2 regions of the Arthrobacter sp. CDRTa11 genome follow, and region 2 is predicted to be linked to the other one. Evidence: predicted binding sites of a transcription regulator. Region 2 holds the regulator's gene; the other holds the start of a gene.
The links. The regulator HrcA, encoded in region 2, represses chaperone genes, less so after heat shock. The targets are predictions, from matches to a motif close to TTNGCACTCGNNNNNNNCGAGTGCNAA.
Positions count from the first base shown of each region.

Region 1: the regulator HrcA is predicted to act here: its motif matches at 2,383-2,409, upstream of groES (co-chaperone GroES).

Region 1 covers NZ_CP044532.1:3,711,493-3,725,481, reverse strand. The annotation lists gene F8G81_RS16800 (shikimate 5-dehydrogenase) at 1-603, shown strand, start outside; gene F8G81_RS16795 (class I SAM-dependent methyltransferase) at 661-1,902, opposite strand; gene F8G81_RS16790 (hypothetical protein) at 1,957-2,337, shown strand; gene groES (co-chaperone GroES) at 2,569-2,865, shown strand; gene groL (chaperonin GroEL) at 2,943-4,553, shown strand; gene F8G81_RS16775 (dihydrofolate reductase family protein) at 4,628-5,230, opposite strand; gene F8G81_RS16770 (ATP-dependent DNA ligase) at 5,294-6,817, shown strand; gene F8G81_RS16765 (helix-turn-helix transcriptional regulator) at 6,953-8,587, shown strand; gene F8G81_RS16760 (flavin-containing monooxygenase) at 8,828-9,937, shown strand; gene F8G81_RS16755 (acyltransferase family protein) at 10,070-12,151, shown strand; gene guaB (IMP dehydrogenase) at 12,365-13,876, shown strand; gene F8G81_RS16745 (ABC transporter ATP-binding protein) at 13,985-13,989, shown strand, end outside.
Region 2 covers NZ_CP044532.1:2,996,582-3,006,086, forward strand. The annotation lists gene F8G81_RS13450 (PhoH family protein) at 1-637, opposite strand, end outside; gene F8G81_RS13455 (GerMN domain-containing protein) at 1,082-1,966, shown strand; gene F8G81_RS13460 (16S rRNA (uracil(1498)-N(3))-methyltransferase) at 2,017-2,799, opposite strand; gene dnaJ (molecular chaperone DnaJ) at 2,802-3,929, opposite strand; gene hrcA (heat-inducible transcriptional repressor HrcA) at 4,011-5,024, opposite strand; gene F8G81_RS13475 (DUF3097 domain-containing protein) at 5,168-6,013, shown strand; gene F8G81_RS13480 (DUF4870 domain-containing protein) at 6,152-6,571, shown strand; gene hemW (radical SAM family heme chaperone HemW) at 6,594-7,823, opposite strand; gene lepA (translation elongation factor 4) at 7,860-9,505, opposite strand, start outside.

The DNA of each region.
Region 1 (13,989 bases), 720 kb from region 2:
ATTGCCCTCGTGGATGAGCTGGATCCTTCGGCCAAGGCAATCGACTCGGTGAATACGGTGGTGAACACCGACGGGCGCCTCGTGGCGTACAACACCGACTACACCGCGATCGAACAGTTGCTGGAGCGCAACGCCGTGCCCACCGGCCACTCCGTGTTGGTGCAGGGGTCAGGCGGCATGGCCAAGGCCACCATCGCGGCCTTGCGGGACGCCGGTTTTGCCAACGTCACCGTCATCGCCAGGAACGAAAAAACCGGCCGTGCCCTGGCGGAGCAGTATGGGTTCCGCTGGCAGGCGGAGCTCGACGGCGGGACTGCGGACATGATTGTTAACGTGACCCCCCTTGGTATGGAGGGAGGCAACGGCGCAGACGCGCTGTCCTTCCCCCAGGATGCCATCGACGCAGCCAAGGTGGTGTTCGACGTGGTGGCACTGCCCGCGGAGACGCCCCTGATCCGAGCCGCACGTGCGGCGGGGAAACACGTCATCACCGGAGCGGAGGTGGCCACTATCCAGGCCCTGGAACAGTTCGTGCTCTACACGGGCATCCGTCCCACGGACGAACAGGTGCGCGCCGCCGAAGAATTCATGCGCGACCAGTAGCATCACCGTGCCCTTCTTTCAGGGCACCAGATCTATTGAGGCATCAGGTCCAGGGCGTTACGCGGGCTCAACCGAGATGGCCACCCGTTCCTCCCCGATCCGGGTCAGGATGAGGGTGGCCGTCTTGCTCCCGGCCTTCTTCCCCAAGCCCTTGCCCCCTGTTTTCCCTGCAGGAAGCAGCTGCTTGCGCAGTTCCTCGGGGGTCACGGAGGTCCCGCGCTTTTTGATGTCCAGCACGCCGATGCCGTTCTCCTTCACCCAGGCCTTGAGCGCCTTGACGTTGTACGGCATCACTTCCAGGACCTTGTAGGCCCGCGCGAAAGGTGTGTCCACCAGCTCGGGCGCACAGATATACGCGATGTGCTCATCAAGCAGGTGCCCGCCCAGTTCAAGCGCGACGTCGGCCACCAGTCCTGCGCGGATGACGGCGCCGTCGGGCTCATAAAGGTAGCCCTCCGGTGCACCGACCGGGGCGGTGGGACCGCCGCCGAAGTCCTCAGCACTCGTCATTTCGGCGGCACCCTGGGGCCCCAGCAGCAAGGCGGCACGGCGGATTCCCGGCCTGCTCACCGAGTTGAACCACAGCGTCACTTCCGTGACATCGCCGCCGACCGAAACCCATTGGGCCTCGCACCCGGCGGGGACGGCCTCGTGCGGCATGCCCGGGCCCATCTTTACACCCACTGCCCGGCCGGTTGCCGCCACCGCTTCCACAAAGGAAAGCGGCGGGGAAAAGGCCTCCGGATCCCAGATCCGCTTGGTGCCGGAGCTGGAGGTCACGCGGCGCGTGGGATCCAGCCACACGCCGTCGATCCCGTCCAGGGATACTGAGGTGGCGTCCGAATGGACCACGGTGGCGTTGGAAAAAGGAATGAGGTTGACCGTGGCGCAGGCTGCGGTGGTCTCGTCCATCTCCACTGCCGTGACCGTGATGTCCATGGATGCCAACGCCAGTGAGTCCGCGGCGAGTCCGCAGCCGAGGTCGGCCACGTGGCGGATGCCGGCTTGGGCAAACCGCTCGGCATGCCGGGCGGCCACGTTGAGCCGGGTGGCCTGTTCAAGGCCCGCCTGGGTGAAAAGCATGCTTCGGGCGAACTCGCCGAACTTCGACTCCGCCTTGGTGCGCAGCCGGGACTGGGTCAGGACAGCGGAGACCAGTTCGGGGGAGTGGCCGGCCTTGCGCAGAGCGGAATTCAGCTCAAAGGCCTTATCCTCCTGGTACGGTCCCAGGGACGCCAGCAGCTCCCAACCTTCGCTCGTAAGCAGTGGGGCAATCTGGTCCTGCGGTGCTTGGGGCATGGGTTCAAGCGTAGTGGAGGAGCCCCCTGGTGAGTTCCGGATAGGGTTGAAGTCATGGAAGACAGTGCAGGCACCCAGCCGTCCGAACAGCCCCGATCCAGCAACCCGGGCATGGTGAAGTACGCGCGGCCAGCACTCATAGCCGGGGCAGCAGTGGCCACTGTGTGTATCGCGCTGCTGGTGATCATCTTCTTCCTGGACACCTTCAACGCCACCATTTATTCGGTGGGCGGCAAGGACATCCAGGACGCTACGGACGAGGCACAGGACATCAGGGGCCTCTATAACGGTGCCAGGGTTGGCGGCTTTATTGTCCTGCTGATTTCCTTGCTCGCCTTCGTGGGCGGTGCCCTGGTGCTCTACCTCAAGCGCGGCACCGGCCCCGACAACAGCGGTGACGAGGACGTGGATTTCGACGACCTCGCCGGCCGGTAAACCATCCGGACGCTGCCCGGATAATGGTTCGCCAAGGACGAAATGCTGGCACTCGCCTTGACCGAGTGCTAACCACTTACATAGAGTCATCATTAGCACTCTCCCTAGGAGGGTGCTAATACATGAAGAGCTGCCAGCCAGGCTGCTGCCGGCACCGCGACGACGGTTTGCCAGCCACGGCGAAACAGCTTTCCAGTCCATGAATTTGCTGACGTAGAAGGAGAGGTCCGAGTGTCGGTCTCTATTAAGCCTCTTGAGGATCGTATTGTTGTCCGCCCGCTCGAAGCCGAGCAGACCACGGCTTCCGGCCTGGTTATCCCGGACTCCGCACAGGAGAAGCCGCAGGAAGGCGAAGTTGTCGCAGTAGGCCCCGGCCGCTTTGACGACAACGGCAACCGCGTTCCGCTCGACGTTGCCGAGGGCGACGTCGTTATCTACTCGAAGTACGGCGGAACCGAAGTAAAGCACAACGGCACCGAGTACCTCGTGCTCTCCGCCCGCGACGTTCTGGCGATCGTCGTAAAGTAACTCTTTGGATCCCCGTGCCGCTGGTCATGCTCTTCGCTGGCCCGCGGCACGGGGTTCTGTCTTGAAAGGACACAACCATGGCAAAGCAGCTTGCGTTTAACGACGCTGCCCGCCGGTCGCTCGAAGCCGGCATCGATAAGCTCGCCAACACTGTCAAGGTGACGCTCGGCCCCCGCGGCCGCAACGTTGTCCTCGACAAAAAGTGGGGAGCACCCACCATCACCAACGACGGCGTCACCATTGCACGCGAAGTCGAACTGGACGACCCCTACGAGAACCTTGGCGCCCAGCTGGCCAAGGAAGTGGCCACCAAGACCAACGATGTTGCCGGTGACGGCACCACCACCGCCACCGTGCTGGCACAGGCACTGGTCAAGGAAGGCCTGCGCAACGTTGCAGCCGGCGCAGCTCCCGGCCAGATCAAGCGCGGCATCGAGGTTTCCGTTGAAGCCGTTGCTGCCCGCCTGCTCGAGAACGCACGTCCGGTTGAAGGCACCCAGGTTGCCAATGTGGCCGCCATCTCCGCCCAGAGCGACGAAATCGGCGAGCTCCTTGCCGAGGCATTCGGCAAGGTCGGCAAGGATGGTGTGATCACCATCGAGGAATCCTCCACCACGCAGACTGAACTGGTGCTCACCGAAGGCATGCAGTTCGACAAGGGCTACCTGTCCCCGTACTTCGTGACCGATTCCGAGCGTCAGGAAGCCGTCCTCGAAGACGCGCTCATCCTGATCAACCAGGGCAAGATCTCCACGGTTCAGGACTTCCTGCCCTTGCTGGAAAAGGCGCTGCAGAGCTCCAAGCCGCTCTTCATCATTGCCGAAGACATCGAAGGCGAAGCTCTCTCCACGCTGATCGTCAACCGCATCCGCGGCACCCTGAACGTGGTTGCCGTCAAGGCTCCGGGCTTCGGCGACCGCCGCAAGGCCATGCTGCAGGACATCGCCACCCTCACCGGTGCGCAGGTTGTCTCCGCGGAACTGGGCCTGAGCCTGGACACCGTTGGCCTTGAGGTGCTGGGCACAGCCCGCCGCATCACGGTCACCAAGGACAACACCACCATCGTTGACGGCGCCGGTTCCGCAGAAGACGTCGCAGCCCGGGTTTCCCAGCTGCGCGCCGAGCTGACCCGCACCGACTCCGACTGGGACAAGGAAAAGCTGCAGGAGCGACTGGCCAAGCTGGCCGGCGGCATCGGCGTCATCAAGGTTGGCGCAGCCACCGAGGTTGAGCTGAAGGAAAAGAAGCACCGCATCGAAGATGCTGTTTCCTCCACCCGTGCAGCCCTCGAAGAAGGCATCGTGGCCGGTGGCGGTTCCGCGCTGATCCACGCACTGAAGGCCCTCGACGAGGATCCCGCGGTCCAGGCGCTGGAAGGCGACGCAGCTGCCGCAGTGGGCATTGTCCGCCGCGCACTTGTTCAGCCGCTCCGCTGGATCGCCCAGAACGCCGGCTTCGACGGCTACGTTGTCACTGCCAAGGTTGCCGAACTCGAGACCAACAACGGCTTCAACGCCAAGTCGGGCGAGTACGAAGACCTGATCGGCGCCGGCGTCATCGACCCCGTCAAGGTCACCCGTGCTGCCCTGCGCAATGCGGCTTCCATCGCGGCGCTGGTCCTCACCACGGAAACCCTCGTGGTGGAGAAGCCTGCCGAAGAAGACGAGCACGCAGGCCACAGCCACTAAGCTGCAGTCCACGTAAAAGCACAAAAAGCCGGTCCAGCATCAGCTGGGCCGGTTTTTTGTGCTTTCGTTCCAGGCTACGCGGCCGCTATATCCCGGGTCTCGACGTCGCCCGCGCGCTCGTAGACCAGCGACACCGACCCCTTGGGGAATGTCCGCGCCGGCTCGGCAAGGCGGAAAGTGGCGGGAATGGTCCCGGCGTCGAAGAGCCGCTTTCCCTGCCCGAGGGTGACCGGATAGAGCCAGAAATGGAGTCGGTCGATCACGTCCGCAGCCAGCAGTGCTCGGATGAGGACCCCGCTGCCGAACATGTGCACCTGGTCGTACTCCTCACGGAGCCGGCCCGCGGCCGCGGCATCCGGCAGCACAGTGGTGCCCGCCCAGTCTGCAGCGGGCAGCGTGCTGGAGACCACAAACTTGGGCACCTGGTTGAATTTGGTGCCGACGTCGTCGGACTGGTGCGGCCAGAAGGAGGCGAAGATGTCGTAGGTCTTCCGGCCCAGGAGCAGGGCGTCGATGCGGTCGATCTCGGCACCGATGGCTTCGCCGGCCTCGTCATCGGACACCGGGGCCTGCCAGCCGCCGTAGGCGAAGCCGCCTTCAGTGTCCTCTTCGCGGCCGCCGGGCGCCTGGTAGACGCCGTCGAGGGTAATGAACAGGTTCGCGACGATGATTCCCATGCGTACAGTGTGGAACTGCGGTCCGGCGCTGTCCAGAGTGGGCCGGCGTGGCAGACTGGTGCCATGCTGCTCGAAGAGCTCGTGAGGACCACGGATGCTGTCGCGTCCACGCGCTCACGGCTCGCGAAAGTGGAAGCGCTGGCCGACCTGCTGGGCCGGCTCGAGCCATCGGAAATTCCTGCAGCCGTCGGCTTGCTCATCGCCAGGCCGCGTCAGGGGCGCGTGGGGATCGGCTGGCGCGGGATGACAGCAGCCATGGGGGACCCGGCTTCTGAACCGAGCCTTACTGTCGCCGACCTCGATGCCGCACTGGACCGCCTGCTCGTCACAGCAGGTGCCGGATCGGCCGCTGAACGGGCCGCAACCCTCCGGACGCTCACGGCGGCAGCCACCGAGCGTGAGCAGTCCTTCATCGCTGGAGTGCTGCTGGGTGAATTGCGCACCGGTGCGCTCGAGGGGGTGCTGACGGACGCCATTGGCCGAGCCGCGCACCGGCCCGTGGACGCAGTACGCCGCGCGGCGATGCTTTCAGGTGATCTCGGCGGGACCGCGCTCCTGGCGATCACCGGCACGCCCGCCGAGCTTGACGCCGTCGGCCTCGTCGTCGGCCGTCCCGTGCAGCCCATGCTTGCCGCCACTGCGCCCAGCGCCGCAGCGGCGCTTGAGGCCACGGGGGAGGCCTCCGTGGAGTACAAGCTCGACGGCGCCCGCATCCAGGTGCACCGAAAAGGCAATGAGGTGCGCATCTACACACGCACCCTGGCCGACGTGACCCACCGCCTGCCCGAGGTGGTGGACGTGGTGCGCGGACTGCCGGTGAGCGATGTGATCCTGGATGGCGAGACCCTCATGCTCGACGAGGATGGCGGCCCGCGGCCCTTCCAGGAGACCATGTCCCGGTTCGGGGCGGACGCCGTGCGCACCACATTGCTGCATCCGTGGTTCTTCGACGTGCTGCACATCGACGGACGCGATCTGCTTGAGGAGCCGCTGGCAACGCGCATAGCGGTGCTCGAGAACATCGCTCCCGGCTACCGGATCCCGGGGGAAATCACGGCGGATGCCGCGGTTGCCGAGAGAGTTTCCCGCGATGCCCTGGCCGCGGGCCACGAGGGCGTGGTGGTGAAGGCTGTCGGATCCGCCTATGCGGCCGGCAGGCGCGGTTCCAACTGGATCAAGGTGAAGCCCGTCCTCACTTACGACCTGGTGGTACTCGCCTGCGAATGGGGCTCGGGGCGGCGCACCGGGCTGTTGTCCAACCTGCACCTCGGAGCACTGGACCCCGCCGGTGAGTTCGGCGAACCCGGCGGCTACGTGATGGTGGGTAAGACATTCAAGGGCCTCACGGACGAGCTGCTGCGCTGGCAGACCGAGAAGTTCCAGGAGCTCGAGGTGCGGCGCACAGCTGGCACTGTCTGGGTGGAGCCGGTCACCGTCGTCGAAATCGCCATCGACGGCGTGCAAAGTTCCTCGCGCTATCCGGGTGGAATCGCCCTTCGGTTCGCCCGCGTCAAGCGTTACCGCGACGACAAGACCGCCGCAGAGGCCGACACCATCCAGGCCCTGCGAGCACTCCTGCGTTCCTAGCCGCATCAGGTCAGACGAGCCTGGCGACTGCTTGTGCCCCCTCACCAGCGGGCGTACCGTGGCGCTTAACTGCCCTGGCGTCCAGGGTGAGGCTGACGGCACGTGCTGGTTGGGCGGAATCCGAGGAGAGGCCAGATGACGGCTGAAACAGGCATCGACCAAGGCCGGTCCGCGTTCCGCGAGAACCGCTGGACCGAAGCCTTTGAGAACCTCCGCGATGCCGACCAGCACGGCGGGCTGCCGGCGCCGGATCTTGAGCGGCTTGCCACGGCGGAAATCCTGACCGGCAGCATCACCGCAGGGGTGGACACGCTCACCCGCGCCCACGAGGAGTTCCTGGTGGTTGGCGACGTCGAGGGTGCTGTGCGCTGCGCCGGCTGGCTGGCAGTGCACCTGATGAACATCCGGCAAGCGGCGCGCAGCGCCGGCTGGTTGGCGCGGGGCCAACGGCTTGTGAAGGAACTGGCTGAACCGTCCGCCGTCGAAGGTCTCTTGCTGCTCCCGGTGGCGCTGGGCAAGTTGTATGGAGGGGATCCCGCGGGGGCGTTCCAGGTTTTCGCCGAGATCGGGGCGTACGGACAGAGATTCCAGGACAACGACCTTGCCGCGTTGTCGCTGCTTGGCCAGGGCCAGTCAACCATCATGCTCGGCAATGTTGATGAGGGCCTGCGGATGCTGGACGAAGTGATGGTGGCAGTGACGGCCGGGGAAGTCTCGCCCGTTCCCTCCGGCATCAGCTACTGCGCCGTGGTGGGGTACTGCCACCTGACTTTTGACCTCCCACGCGCGCTCGAATGGACCGGCGCGCTGGATCACTGGTGCCGCGGACGTCCTGACATGGTGGCCTTCAGCGGACAGTGCCAGTCCTACCGGGCCGAACTGTTTCAATTGCATGGAGCCTGGGCTGAAGCCCTGAAGGCAGCGTCGGCAGCGCAGGCTTATGCGGTGAAAGGTGATGCCGAAGCGCTCTATGGCGGCTATTACCAGCAGGGCGAAATGGAGCGGCTCACCGGCAAGCTGGACGCCGCTGACGCCTCCTACCGGTTGGCTGCCAAAAGCGGTCACTCTGTCCAGCCTGGCCTTGCCCTCCTCTGCCTGGCCAAGGGAGACCCTGAACAGGCCCAGACCCTGATCCGAAGTGCGGTTGCGGCCTCGCGTCCGGCAATGCGCCGGCGCCTCCTGCCGGCGCTGGTTGAGATCGAGCTTGCAGTTCCGGACCTGGTGGCTGCGCGGAGCGCCTCCGACGAGCTGGAAGCCTTTTCCCTGGAGTGCCCCAAGCCGATGGTCCTTGCCCTCTCCTGGCAGGCCGACGGTGCCGTGTGCCTGGCTGAGGGCAACCCTGAGGGGGCGCTGGTTTCGCTCAGGAACGCCTGGATGGTGTGGCAGGAGCTGGGTGTTCCGTACGAAGCCGCGCGCTGCCGGGTTCTTGCCGCCTCTGCTTGCCGTGCCGTCGGGGACGAGGCATCCGCCCTGATGGATCTGGAGGCGGCGCATGCGGAATTCCTTGAAGTCGGGGCGGCTCCTGCGGCGGCCCGGGCAGCATCGCTCATCCGCGGGATCAACCAGGCAGAGCCGAGCCCGCTGACCCAGCGCGAGGTTGAAGTCCTGCGCCTGGTGGCATCGGGAAAAGCGAATCGTGCCATCGCCGCTGACCTGTTTCTTAGCGAGAAGACAGTGGCCAGGCACCTGAGCAACATCTTCCTGAAGCTGGGACTGTCCTCCCGGACGGCGGCCACCAGGTACGCGTACGAGCACCGGCTGGTCAGCTGAGCGCCATCTGCACATAAATACCCATTCCTGCGTCCGGCAATATTGCATAATTCGCCCGACGCGGCCTGCCTTGGCGCGGCCATAGCCTCAAAGCATGAACCTCCCACGCCGTGCAAAACACCTTGCAAAACCCTCACACCTTGCAAAACCGTCGGCGCTGGTCGCCGCTGGAGGAGGGCAAGGGCAGGGCCTGCGACGTTCAGCTCAAGGAATCATGATCAGCCAAGGAGGAGAGCAGCCATGAGCAAGGACGACATGACGGGAACGGTGCTGGACACACTGATTATTGGCGGTGGCCAGGCAGGCCTTGCCATGGGTTATTACCTGAAAAGGCAAAACCGGAAGTTCCTGATCCTGGATGAGAACCCTCGAACGGGCGACGCCTGGAGACAGCGGTGGGATTCACTCCGCGTCTTTACGCCTGCCAAATATGACGGACTGCCCGGCGCACCGTTCCCGGCGGATCCGCTGTCGTTTCCCCCCAAGGATCAGCTGGCAGACTACCTTGAACGCTACGCTGAGCAGTTCGAACTGCCGGTGCACCACGGCACCCGCGTCGAGCGGCTCTGGCGGGAAGGGGACCGCTACTACGCGGCGTCCAACGGCCGGCGCTGGGAAGCACGGAACGTCGTGGTGGCAACGGGCGCCGAACGCTCACCCAAGGTCCCGGATTTCGCTTTCCGGCTTGACCCCTCCATCGTTCAACTCCATTCCAGCGACTACCGGAATCCGGGTCAGCTCAAGGACGGGCCGGTCCTTGTTGTGGGAGTCGGAAACTCGGGCGCGGAGATCGGCATTGAGGTGTGCAGGACCCACCCCACCCTGGTAGCCGGGAAGGCGGGCGGTGAACTCCCTGTGAAGCATGGCAGGGCAGCGGCCCGTTTTGTCCTGCCCCTGGTCCGGTTTGCGGGGCTGCACGTGCTGAACGTCGCCACGCCCATCGGCCGCAAGGCCATTCCGGGCCTCAAGGCCCACGGGGCGCCGCTGATCAGGACCAAGACCAAGGATCTCGAAGCTGCCGGTGTGCGGTTCGTTCCCCGGGTCACCGGCGTGGACAACGGCCTGCCGGCGCTCGCGGACGGCAACCGGCTGGAGGTTCAGAATGTCATCTGGTGCACTGGTTTCCACGTGGAGTTCAGCTGGATGGATCCGGCCTTGCTCGATAACGGTGGAATGCCCCGGCAGTACCGTGGCGTTGCTTTGGACTCGCCCGGACTGTTCTTCCTGGGGCAGGACTTCATGTTTGCGGCCGCTTCGGCAACATTGCCCGGTGAGTGCCGCGATGCACGTTACCTGGCCGGAAAGATCCCCGTTCCGGTCAGCCGGGAATCCGCCAACGCCTCCATTTGAGCCGCCGTGCCCTGCCCGGCAACCGGGCGGACAGCAGCCGGGTAGGCCCGCCGATAGGTCTGCCCGGATTAGTAACAGGTATGACACATCGGTAAAATGGATGTTTTGGTTACCCGCTGCGAGAGGTTTTTTGTGCCGACTGCGAGAACCGCGCCCACTCCCGGCCGTGGAAATGACGCCACCCCCGACGGGCGGAAACCAACGTTCCGCCCGGAGGTCCAGGGGCTCCGGGCGCTCGCTGTCCTGATGGTGGTGACCTACCACGTGTGGCTGGGGCGGGTCTCCGGCGGCGTGGATATCTTCCTGCTGATCTCCGCGTTCCTCCTGACGCTTTCGTTCGTGCGGAAGGTCGAAGCAGGCAAACCCATGAACCTCATCCGGCACTGGCTGCACCTCTTCAAGAGGCTGCTGCCGGCCGCCGTCGTGGTCCTGCTTGGCATCCTGGCCGGCACCTGGCTGATTTTGCCGCAAAGCCGCTGGCCGGATGTCCTGGACCAGGCCTGGGCCTCCCTGCTCTACCGGCAGAACTGGCTCCTGGCCGACACCGCCGTCGACTACTACGCACAGGACCATTCAGGCGCCAGCCCGCTGCAGCACTTCTGGTCCCTGTCCATCCAGGGCCAGGTCTTCATCCTCTGGCCGCTCATCTTCGCCGGCGCGGCAGTGGCGTGGAAGCTGCTGACACGGTTCCCGGTCCAAGGGATAAGACTCAGCTATAGGCATGTCCTGCTGGTGGCCTTTGGTGGCATCTTTGCAGCCTCCCTCATCTTTTCGATCGACCAGACTTCCAGCAACCAGGCCTACGCCTACTTCGACACGCGCACGCGGCTGTGGGAGTTCGCCCTCGGCTCGCTCCTGGCACTGGGACTTCCGTACCTCAGGCCCGGCAAGGCACTCCGCGTTGTCCTCGGATGGGCCGGCCTTGCCGCCATGGTGTCCGTTGGCCTCGTCCTGACCGTGGACCGTTCCTTCCCAGGGTCCATCGCGCTCTGGCCCACGCTGGCGGCAGCCGCCATCATTGTGGCCGGGAAAAGCGGAAGCCGGTTCGGCGCGGACCGGCTCCTCGCCTGGAAGCCGCTGGTTGCCCTGGGTGACAACTCCTATGCCCTGTACCTGTGGCACTGGCCGGTGCTGGTCCTGGCGCTGGCCGCCGCCGGCATTGAGGCCCCAAGCCTCGGCCAGGGCCTGGGCGTTGTTGCCGCCTCCATTGCGTTGGCGGTGCTGACCACCCGCTTTGTGGAAAAGCCGCTGCGCGAATGGCACTGGCCGCAGAAGCGCTCCTGGCGGACCGCCGTCGTGATTGCCGCCTGCTGTACCCTACTGGCCGGTCCGGTAGCTGTCTGGCAGACCAGCCTGACGGCCGAAGAGGCCGCGGTTGCTGCACAGCCGCGGGAGCTGACTCCCGGTGCCGCGTCCCTGGCGCCCGAAAATGCGGGCAAGCCGACGCCGGAGGCCAGGATCATCCCGGCGCCGGCCGCCATGAAGAACGAATGGGCCGACATCGACGGCCTGTGCACGGACGCCAACGTGCCCTCCGATCCTTTGCTGGCCGGCTGCCTGCAGAACAACTCACCCGAGACCGTAACCAAACGGATCGTTGTGCTGGGGGATTCCCATGCCCAGCAGTACATGGCGGCCCTGGGTCCTATTGCCAGGGATCACGGCTGGGAGGTGGTGACGCTGCTTAAGGGTGACTGCCGCTTCGGCGCCGATTCACCGGAACGGGACGAGGACTGCAACGCCTTCAACAGGGCCAGTGCCGCGTACGTCATGGAGCACAGGCCCGACGCCGTCTTTACCGTCGCATCGCTGACGCACGTTCAAGCTCCCTTCGAAACGGAGGTTCCGGGCTACCTCGACGGCATCCGGCAGTTCACTGACGCAGGCATTGAGGTTGTGGGCGTGCGGGACAACCCCAGGTTCACCATCAACATGCCCGAGTGCGTCCAGAAGAACGGGGCGGCGGCCCCTGAATGCAACGTCCCGGTGAACGAATCCCTGGCCGAGTCCTCGCCGCTGGACGGCTACCGCGGCAAGGTGGACGGGCTCCACCTGATGGACCTGAGCGACTTCGTCTGTGCCGGTGGCAGCTGCCCGGCCGTGGTGGGCAATGTGTATGTGTACAAGGACGATAACCACCTCACCAAGACGTACGTCCAAAGCATGATTCCCATGTTCGAACAGCGCCTCCTGGCCGCTACCGGCTGGACCTGACTTGTTCTTGCCCTTCGTGCCGTTGCTCACATTGCCGCTGTGGAATAGGGGGATCGGCCGCAAGGTTCTAATATTTATTCAACACTTTCTGCACTGAACCCGTGCACCAAGCGCGAGCATCACAACCCTGCACGGACCAGTCCCGTAATGACGGGCTGGTCATCAGCTGCAACCCCTGCCAGCGAAACAATAACCAAGGTAAGAGGCGCACTCATGACCCAGCCTGAACACGATCCTTTCGGCTTTGTCGGCCTGACCTACGATGACGTCCTGCTCCTTCCGGGCCACACCGAGGTCATCCCCTCCGATGCCGACACATCCTCCCGGATTTCCAAGCGCATCACGGTCCAGACCCCGCTGCTGTCCGCTGCGATGGACACTGTCACGGAGTCCCGCATGGCCATCGCCATGGCCCGCCAGGGCGGCCTGGGCGTGGTCCACCGCAACCTCTCCATCCAGGACCAGGCGGACCAGGTGGACCGCGTGAAGCGCAGCGAATCGGGGATGATCACCAACCCGCTGACCATTGGCCCTGAAGCAACACTGGCGGAACTCGACGAGATCTGCTCCCAGTACCGCGTTTCCGGTCTCCCCGTCGTGGACGATGGCATGCGGCTCCTGGGAATCGTCACCAACCGCGATACCCGCTTTGTACCGGAGGCGGATTTCCCGCTGCGGCTCGTCAGCGACGTCATGACCAAGATGCCCTTGGTGACAGGGCACGTGGGCATCAGCAGGGAAGAAGCCTCCCACAAGCTGGCCACCAACAAGATCGAAAAGCTCCCGCTCGTTGACGAGCAGGGCCGGCTCAAGGGCCTCATCACCACGAAGGACTTCACCAAAGCTGAGCAGTACCCGCTGGCCACCAAGGACGAAGAGGGCCGCCTCCGCGTGGGCGCGGCCATCGGCTTCTTCGGTGACGGCTGGGAGCGCGCCATGGCCCTGGTGGACGCCGGGGTGGACGCGTTGTTCGTGGACACCGCCAATGGGCATTCCCAGGGTGTGCTGGACATGATCCGCCGGCTGAAGTCAGATCCGGTAGCGGCGCACGTTGACATCATCGGCGGCCAGGCCGCTACCCGTGAAGGCGCCCAGGCGCTGATCGACGCCGGCGCCGACGGCATCAAGGTGGGCGTGGGCCCCGGCTCCATCTGTACCACCCGCGTGGTGGCCGGCGTTGGCGTCCCGCAGATCACCGCCATCTACGAATCCGCCAAGGCAGCTATCCCGGCCGGCGTTCCGCTGATCGCCGACGGCGGGCTGCAGTACTCGGGCGACATCGGCAAGGCGCTGGTCGCCGGCGCCGACACCGTGATGCTGGGCTCCCTCCTGGCCGGCTGCGACGAATCGCCGGGCGAGCTGATTTTCGTGAACGGCAAGCAGTTCAAGAGCTACCGCGGCATGGGCTCACTGGGCGCGATGCAGTCACGCGGAAAGAACACGTCCTACTCGAAGGACCGCTACTTCCAGGCCGACGTCTCCGGGGACGACAAGCTGATCCCCGAGGGCATCGAAGGCCGGGTGGCCTACCGCGGGCCGCTGGCTTCCGTGGCCTACCAGTTGGTGGGCGGCCTGCGCCAGACCATGTTCTACGTCGGTTCCCCCACCATCCCGGAGCTGAAGGCGCGCGGCAAGTTTGTCCGCATCACCCCGGCTGGACTCAAGGAATCGCACCCGCACGACATCCAGATGACGGTGGAAGCACCCAACTACGGTTCGCGCTGATTTGCCGGCAGGGAATGACCTGACCTGATCTGGCCGGAAAAGGAGGTGGGGAGTTATCCCTGCCTCCTTTTTGCCGCCCGGCGCCTGGTCCGGAACTAGGCTGGGGACATGTC
Region 2 (9,505 bases):
AAGGATCGATTTTGTCGCTCAGCGTCCCCGGCAGGAAACCCAGCCGTTCACCCGCCTCGACGGCAGGCCTGGTCAGGATGATGCGGCTGACTTCCTTCTGCTGCAGTGCCTGAACCGCCTTGGCCATGGCCAGGTAGGTTTTGCCGGTACCGGCGGGGCCAATCCCGAAAATGACGGTGTTTTCGTCGATCGCGTCAACGTAGTTTTTCTGGTTCAGCGTCTTGGGCCGGATGGTTCTGCCGCGGCTGGAAAGGATGTCATGGGTCAGGACGTCCACCGGGTTTTGCAGTGACTGGCTGCGCAGTAAAACAACAAGCTGCTGAAGCACGGCGGGGCTGATTACGGTACCGCGTGCCACCAGTTCGCGCACTTCATGCAGCAGCCGCATGATCCGGGGAACGTCTGTGGCAGGCCCACTGATGGAGAGCTCATTTCCGCGGACATGGAAATTAACGGCCGGGAACTGTTCCTCAATGAAGCGCAAGGCCTCGTCGTGGCTGCCGAGCGATTGAACCATTTGATCGGAGTTGTCAAAGAGAACCACCTCCGTCCGAACACCAGGAAGGGTATGCGGGAATTCTCCTGCGGCGCGCTCTCCGGTGTTCAACCGGCGCTTTCCGTTCGCTGATTCAGTCATGGTGCCGGCCCGCGGGCCTGAGGTCCCCTTCACTTCGAGTAAACACTGCGGATGACGGTTCGAACGGCGGGGCGTTTGCCGCCCGCCGACGGTCACCGGATTCCTCCTATCTTACGCCAGCACAAGCCCGCCGCGGATTGGCGGCCCTGCGTTCCACCGCAGAAAAAGGCGCATCAGGGGGAGGCGGTTCCCGTCATTAGGTATCAACTTCATATCGGCCTCATATCGTTCCCGTTGCAGTTGGGCCCGGAGACGGCATCCGGCAATAACGGCAAGGCTGCCTGTGCCATGCTGGAAATTCAGCGTAAAGCTGGAAATCCAGGCCGTCCGGGGACCGGCCCACACAGGCAGAAAGGACAGGCCATCACAGTGCCGGGAAGAGCGACGCCCCTTGCCGCGGGACCACTCTGGAAACGGGTCCGCTCTGCAGGCCTCCTGGGTCTCATGCCTGTTGTCCTTGTCCTCACGGGCTGCATCGCCGCCCCCGGCCCCGAGCCGACACTGGCTTCGCCCACCATCGGGGCGGAAAGCAGCCTCCCTCCCGGCGCACCTTCCACCAGTGCCCCGCTGGAAACCACGCAGTCATCCAGTAAGGCGCCGGTCTACTGGATCGGCCGCAGCAACAACAACGTTTTCCTGTACAGGGAGTTCAGGGATGTGCCCGAGCAGGAGAACCCGGTCACCCGTGCACTGCGTTCCATGATGTCTGACAAGCCGCTTGATCCGGATTTCTTCACTCCCTGGCAGAACCCGAAGAAGTTGGCCACGTCGATCTCCGGCAAGAACGTCATCACCGTCGACGTCTCAGAGGATGCCTTCAACAGCAATCTGGACGCCGACATGGCTGCCCGTGCCATTCAGCAGCTGGTCTACACTGCCACCGCGGCGGGCGCCAGTTCCGGCCTAATCGACTCGGGCCAGCAGATCCAGGTGATGGTTCTGGTGGACGGTCATACGGACTATCTCGCCTTCAACCACATCAAGCTTGGGACATTGATGTCCCGTACCGCCGGCATGGTGGCGCCTGTGTGGATCATTGACCCGCAGGAAGGTGTGGACGTGCCTGACGGCAGCGTCAAAATCACTGGACGCAGCACAGCTCCCGGCGGCAAGCTCCGCTGGCAGATCCTGGAGGTCCAGGACAACGGGGACATGACTCCGTTCCTGACGGGCGAAACAACCGCCGCCGCCGAGCCGGGTCAGTCAGGCGTGTTCACTCTGGCGCTGACCCTTACACCTGGCAACTATGAGCTGCGGGTGTCCCAGCTGGATACCGTGGGAAACCGCCAGGACCTGAACGTGGACACCCGCGGCTTCAGTGTCCGCTAGAGGCCGCTGGTTCCGATCCCATAGTTTTCCGTCCGGCCCGTAGTTTGGATTCAGCCAGCGGGTGCAGCCCAGCGGCCCAGCACGTCGCTTGCCAGCACCACCGCGGCCGGCCCGGCTGTGGAGGAACGAAGCACATGGTGTCCCAGGAGCGCCGTCACAGCGCCAACATCGCAGAGCCGCGTTACTTCCCGGGGGCTGATGCCGCCCTCCGGCCCTACAATAAGCAGGACTTCCCGGGGACCGGTGCCGGTGGCCGAATCCTGCCAGGCCTCAAGGACGGACCTTAGCGGCCGGACAGCATCCTCATGCAGAATCACGGCCAAATCCGCTGACGCTACAGCGGCGGCCAGGCCCTGGGTATCGACGGCGGCACGCACCTCCGGGATCCAGGCCCGCCGGGCCTGTTTGGCCGCTGCCGCAACAACCGACTGCCATTTGGCGTGGGATTTGGCAGCACGCTCACCTTTCCAGCGCACAATGGAGCGTTCGGACTGCCATGGGATCACTGCGTCGATGCCAAGTTCTGTTGCCGTTTCCGCGGCGAGTTCATCGCGGTCCCCTTTGGCCAGCGCCTGGACCAGGACCAGCCGGACGTCAGGGCGTTCCTCGACGGCAAGAGCCGAGCATTCCACCGTCAGTTCGGCCGGCTGTGCCGAGATAACAGTCCCCGTCAGGCGTTTGCCTGCGCCGTCAGCGATATCCACAGACTCCCCGGGGGCGAGGCGCTTGACCGTCGCCGCGTGGCGTGCCTCCGGCCCCTCAAGGACAAATCGGCGGCCGGGCACCATCTGGTCCAAGGACCCGGCCGCGCTGAAGAAAACCGGATTGCTCACCGCTACAGGTTACCGAGCCGGTCCCGAAGTTTGGCGAAGACACCGCCGCTGGCGGCCAGCTTCCCCTCGGTAAACTGCTCACCACGCAACTTTGCCAGCTGCCGCAGGAGGTCTTCCTGGGCCGCGTCCAGCTTAGAGGGCGTTTCAACCTGCAGATGCACTTTCAGGTCGCCGCGGCCGTAGCCGCGCAGGTGCGTCACCCCAAGGCCGCGGAGGGTGATAATTTCGCCCGACTGCGTGCCGGCCTTGACATCGATCTCCTGCAGCCCGTCGAAGGTTTCGAGCGCGAGTTCCGTTCCGAGTGCGGCCGCCGTCATGGGAATGTTGAGCGTGGCGTGCAGGTCGTCGCCGTCGCGGACATACGTGGCGTCATTGTTGACCCGGATTTCGACGTACAGGTCACCGGCGGGGCCTCCCGCGGGGCCTGCTTCGCCCTGGCCCGAGAGCTGGATGCGGGTTCCGGTGGCAACGCCGGCGGGTACCTTGATGGTCAGGGAGCGCCGGCTGCGGATGCGTCCCTGCCCGCTGCACTCGTTGCAGGGGTCCTTGATGACGGTTCCAAATCCTTCGCAGGTACCGCACGGCGCCGCCGTCATGACCTGGCCAAGGATGGAACGGACTGCACGCTGGACCTGGCCGCTTCCGCCGCAGATGTCGCAGCGTTCGGGGTGCGTTCCCTCGCGGCAGCACGAACCGTTGCAGGTAGGGCAGGTGACGGCCGTGTCCACTTCGAGCTTCTTATTAACCCCAAAGACGGCGTCACGAAGTTCAATGCGGACGCTGATCAGCGCGTCCTGTCCCCGGCGCACGCGTGAAGCCGGCCCGGACGAGCCGCCGGCACCAAAGAAGGTATCGAAAATATCCTGGAAGGCAAAGCCCTGGCCGGCGTACCCACCGCCACCGAACCCGTTGTCCGTGCCGTTCTCATTGCCTGTGGTGTCGTATACGCGGCGCTTCTGCGGATCCGAAAGCACCTCGTAGGCGTGCGTCACAGCTTTAAAGCGATCGGACGCATCGTCACCGGGATTCACGTCCGGGTGGAGGGTGCGGGCAAGCTTCCGGTAGGCCTTCTTGATCTCTTCTCCGGTGGCTTCCGGCGAGACTCCCAGGACGTCGTAGTGGCTGCTCAAGTTTTTATCTCTTCCTTGTTGTAACGCTTGCAGTTGTACTGCCCGTACTGCTCTTCGTGCCGGAACCTTCTGGACCCGGTATCACGGGCCCAAGATTCGTGAAAGATAGCGGGCTACTGCCCGGACGGCGGCCATGGTGGTGGGATAGTCCATCCGGGTGGGACCGAGAACACCGATCTTTGCCGTGCTGTCCGGACCGTACCCGGTGGCCACCACCGAGGCTTCGGCCAGGCCGTCGTAGGGATTTTCCCGGCCGATACTGACTGTAACGCCGCGGGGGTCCTGCGCCATCTCGCTGAGCAGGCGCAGCATCACCACCTGTTCCTCGAGGGCTTCGAGCACCGGCCCGATACTCAGCGGGAAATCCACGTTGGACCTTGCCAGGTTTGCCGTGCCAGCCATGACCATACGATCTTCACGGCTGTTGTGCGCCAGGCTTTCCAGCCCGTGTGCCAGGGCCTGTGCTGCCTGCCGCTGGCCGGGGCTGACAGCAGAGACCACAGCCGGAAGCGACTGCGTCAGCATGCTCAGCGGGGTCCCGGACAGTGAGCCAAGGAACCTGGCGCGGAGTCCGGCGATGGCATCATCCCCCAGGTCCTGGCCGATGTCGATCACGCGCTGCTCCACCTTGCCGGTGTTCGCGATCAGCACCACAAGGACCTTCCGGGGCCCCAGGAGCACAAATTCGATGTGGCGGATTGAGGCGCGGCTCAAGTGCGGGTACTGCACCACCGCTACCTGGTTGGTCAGCTGGGACAACAGCCTGACCGTGCGGTCCAGCACGTCGTCAAGATCGTCCGAGCCCTCCAGCAGCGACTGGATGGCACGCCGTTCCGCCGGGGACAACGGCTTTACGGCCGAGATCTGGTCCACGAACAGCCGGTAGCCTTTATCCGTCGGGATCCGACCGGCGCTGGTGTGCGGGGCGGTGATCAGCCCCTCGTCCTCCAGGGCTGCCATGTCGTTTCGGATGGTGGCGCTGGACACGCCCAGATGGTGGCGCTCAACGAGCGCTTTCGAACCGACGGGCTCCCGGGAGTGCACATAGTCCTCAACGATGGCACGCAGTACTTCCAGTTTGCGTGGTTCGCTCACACTCCACCTCCATCTACGGTTTCAGGGTTAGCACTCGACGTGCCTAAGTGCTAACAGTCTAATATGTCTCACCCCGTTGTTAGCATTGGTACCGCTCCGGGCGAAATTCCGGGCCACGATCTAGTGCAAGGCGGAGTGCATCCATGCAATACCAGAACTGGGGACCGCAGGAGATAGCCGCCCCCGCAAGGAACCAGCTGCCTGAAATTCCCGTGGAACGCGGCATGGTACTGGAGGACGTCCAGTCCGGCTGGGTGGGGGCTGTCACACGCGTGGAGAAATCCGGCGGTATGCATGTTGTGGCGCTGGAGGACCGGCGCGGCAAGTCGCGGTCCTTCCGCCTGGGTTTTGGGTTCCTCCTGGAGGGCCGGCCCATCCGGCTTATGCCCCCCGCTCCCCGGCAGGCTGCCGCATCAGGCGGCCGGACAGCCTCCGGTTCGGTAAGGGTGGCCGGCCAGCGGGCCCAAGTGGCCAAGGCGAGCAGGATTTGGGTGGAGGGAAAGCACGACGCCGAACTGGTGGAAAAGGTTTGGGGGGACGATCTCCGGGTGGAGGGCATCGTCGTCGAACCTCTGCACGGAATCGATGATCTTGCAGGGGCTGTCGCCGATTTCAGTCCCGGGCCAGGCCGGCGGCTGGGGGTCCTGGTGGACCACCTGGTGCCGGACTCCAAGGAGTCCAGGATCGCCGATGCGGTGATGGGATCACCGGGTGCGGCGGGCAACGTCCTCATCGTGGGGCACCCCTATGTGGATGTGTGGCAGGCCATCCGGCCCGCCGTGCTGGGCATCGACAAATGGCCGGTGGTTCCGCGCGGGCAGGACTGGAAGACAGGAATCCTGGCGGCCTTCGGCTGGCCCCACTCCACCAAGGAGGACATTGGCCTGGGCTGGCAGAAACTGCTGGGTGCTGTCCACAGTTATGCGGATCTGGAAGCATCGCTGCTTGGCCGCGTGGAGGAAGTCATCGACTTCCTGACTGTGCCCTAGCTTTCACGCCGCCGGCGCCAGGACGGCCAACACGCCCTTTCCGGCGCCGACCCAGTATTCTTGGTACGGCGGAGGCAGTTTTTGCCTCTGTCCGGCAGTTCCACACAAAGCACCATTGCACGTTCAAAGGAAGACACCGTGGCACAAAACGCACGTGAACACAGGGACAACCAGGATGGCCAGGGCCGTTCCGAGTACCATGGCGTTCCCGCAAATGCGCTGCCGCTCACGGCGAGCGAAGACCGCCAATGGGCCACATTGGCCCACTTCGGCGGGATCCTGGGATGCGTCCCGTCCCTGCTGATTTACCTCATCTTCCGGGACCGGGGGCCGTTCACCGCACAGGAGTCCAAGGAGGCGCTTAACTTCAGCCTGCCTCCCACCATCGCAGCTGTGGTGGCCAACATCCTTGTTTTCCTCCCCCTGGTGGGCAACATTTTTGCCGTCATCGCCACCCTGATCTGGATCGCCCTGACCTGCTACTCCGTGGCGGCCGGTATCCACGTGAACCGCGGCCAGCCGCACCGTTACCAGTACAACCTGCGCTGGATCAAATAGGGGACGCGCGCTGAACCCCGCGCTAGTCGGGAAGGATCCTGCGGACCACTGCGTCGGCGAGCAGGCGGCCCTTCAGGGTTAGCACCAGCTGCCCCCGGAATGCCGCCACGGGATCCACCAGGCTGTCTGCGATGAGTCCGGCCACTGCTTTCCTGCCCGACTCCCCCAGCGAACCGATGCTGACTCCGGATTCAAGCCGCGCCCCCAGCATGATCCGTTCCAGATCCCGGGTGGCGTCGTCGAGCGTTTCCCGGCCGGCCGCCGGTGAGAGTCCCTGGGCGAGCCGTCCGGCGTAGGCGGTGGGGTGTTTGACGTTCCACCAGCGCACACCGCCCACATGCGAATGGGCTCCCGGGCCGATGCCCCACCAGTCGTCGCCGCGCCAGTAGGCCAGGTTGTGCCGGCATGCCTGGCCGGGCGTCCGTGCCCAGTTGCTCACTTCGTACCAGCTGAGCCCCGCTTCGGCTATCAGTTGGTCGGCGAGTTCGTATTTGTCGGCGTGGTCGTCGTCGTCGATCCCTGGAACTTCACCGCGGCGGATCTGGGCGGCCAGCTTGGTTCCGTCTTCCACAATCAGTGCATAGGCGCTGATGTGGTCCGGCTCGTAGGACAGGGCTGTGAGCAGGGTGTGCCGCCAGTCCACCAGCGACTCCCCCGGGGTCCCATAGATCAGGTCCAGGCTGACAGCCAGCCCGGCCTCCCGCGCCCATTGAACCACCTGCGGCACACGGCTGGGGGTATGGGTACGGTCCAGGACCTTGAGCACGTGCGGAACCGCTGACTGCATGCCAAAGGAAACCCTGGTGAAGCCGGCGTCCTTCAGCAGGGCGAGCGACTCCGGGGTGACGGAATCCGGGTTCGCTTCGGTGGTCACTTCGGCTCCGGGTTCTATGCCCCACTCACCGATGGCCGCGCGCAGGATACGGGCAAGGTCCTCCGCCGGAAGCAGCGTGGGCGTGCCGCCGCCAAAGAAGACGGTGCTCAGCGTCCGGCCGGGAAGACCCGACTGCGGGAGCACGCGTGCTGCCAGCTGCACCTCCGAGATGGCGGTGTCGGCGTAGGCATCCTGGGAGGCTCCGCCGCCCAGTTCAGTGGCCGTGTACGTGTTGAAGTCGCAGTATCCGCAGCGGACGGCGCAAAACGGGATGTGCACATACAGCCCGAAGGCCCGGTCCGCCGCACCGTACACCGCCTGTGCAGGCAGCAGACCGTCCGACGGCGCCGGGTCGCCAAGGGGAAGAACGCTAGGCATTCGTGCGGCCTCCGGTGTTTCCGGCCACGGGCATCACTACTTCTTGGCCTTGTCCTTGGACTCGTCTGTGGTCAGGGCGGCGATGAAGGCCTCCTGTGGCACTTCCACGCGGCCCACCATCTTCATGCGCTTCTTGCCTTCCTTCTGCTTTTCCAGCAGTTTGCGCTTACGGGAAATGTCACCGCCATAGCACTTGGCCAGGACGTCCTTGCGGATGGCCCGGATGCTTTCGCGGGCAATGATCCTGGACCCGATAGCCGCCTGGATGGGGACCTCAAACTGCTGCCGCGGGATGAGCTCACGCAGCTTGGTGGTCATCATGACGCCGTAGGCGTAGGCCTTGTCCCGGTGGGTGATGGCAGAGAAGGCATCCACCTGCTCGCCCTGGAGCATGATGTCCACCTTGACCAGGTCAGCCACCTGGTCGCCGTCGGCCTTCCAGTCCAGCGAACCGTAGCCGCGGGTCTTGGATTTAAGGATGTCGAAGAAGTCGAAGACGATTTCGGCCAGCGGCAGGCGGTACCGGATTTCCACCCTGTCCTCGGAGAGGTAATCCATGCCGCCCATCACGCCGCGCCGGCTCTGGCACAGCTCCATGATGGCGCCGACGAACTCGTTGGGCGCAAGGATGGTGGCCGAAACCATAGGTTCGCGGACCTCCGCCACTTTGCCCGTGGGGTATTCACTGGGGTTGGTGACGTGGACTACCTTCTTGTCCTCCAGGGTCACCTCGTATTCCACGTTGGGGGCCGTGGAAATCAGGTCCAGGTTATATTCACGTTCCAGGCGCTCACGCGTGATTTCCAGGTGCAGCAGGCCCAAGAAGCCCACCCGGAACCCGAAGCCCAGTGCCGCCGACGTCTCGGGCTCGTACACCAGCGCGGCGTCGTTGAGCATCAGCTTCTCCAGTGCATCGCGCAGCACAGGATAGTCAGTGCCGTCCAGCGGGTAGAGACCCGAGAAGACCATCGGCTTGGCGTCCGCGTAGCCGGCAAGCGAATCGGAGGCGGGCTTGGCCATGTTGGTAACGGTGTCGCCGACCTTGGACAGGCGGACGTCCTTTACCCCGGTGATGAGGTACCCCACTTCGCCGACGCCCAGGCCTTTAGAGGGGGTGGGCTCCGGGGAGCTCACACCGATTTCGAGGAGTTCGTGCGTGGCCCGGGTGGACATCATCTGGATCTTCTCGCGCGGGTGCAGCATGCCGTCCACCACCCGCACGTAAGTGACCACGCCGCGGTAGGTGTCATAAACGGAGTCGAAAATCATGGCGCGGGCAGGGGCGTTGGCATCGCCCTGCGGGGCCGGCAGGTCGCGGACGATCTTGTCCAGCAGCGCCTCAACGCCCATGCCGGTTTTCCCGGAAACGCGCAGAACGTCCTCCGGGTCGCCGCCGATCAGGCTGGCCAGTTCGGCCGCGTACTTCTCCGGCTGCGCTGCCGGGAGGTCGATCTTGTTCAGGACCGGGATGATCGTGAGGTTGTTTTCCATTGCCAGGTACAGGTTGGCGAGCGTCTGGGCCTCGATGCCCTGCGCCGCATCCACCAGGAGAATGGCTCCTTCGCACGCCGCGAGCGAGCGGGAGACCTCGTAGGTAAAGTCGACATGCCCGGGGGTGTCGATCATGTTCAGTGCGTAGCTCATGCCGTCGAGTTCCCAGGGCATGCGGACTGCCTGGGACT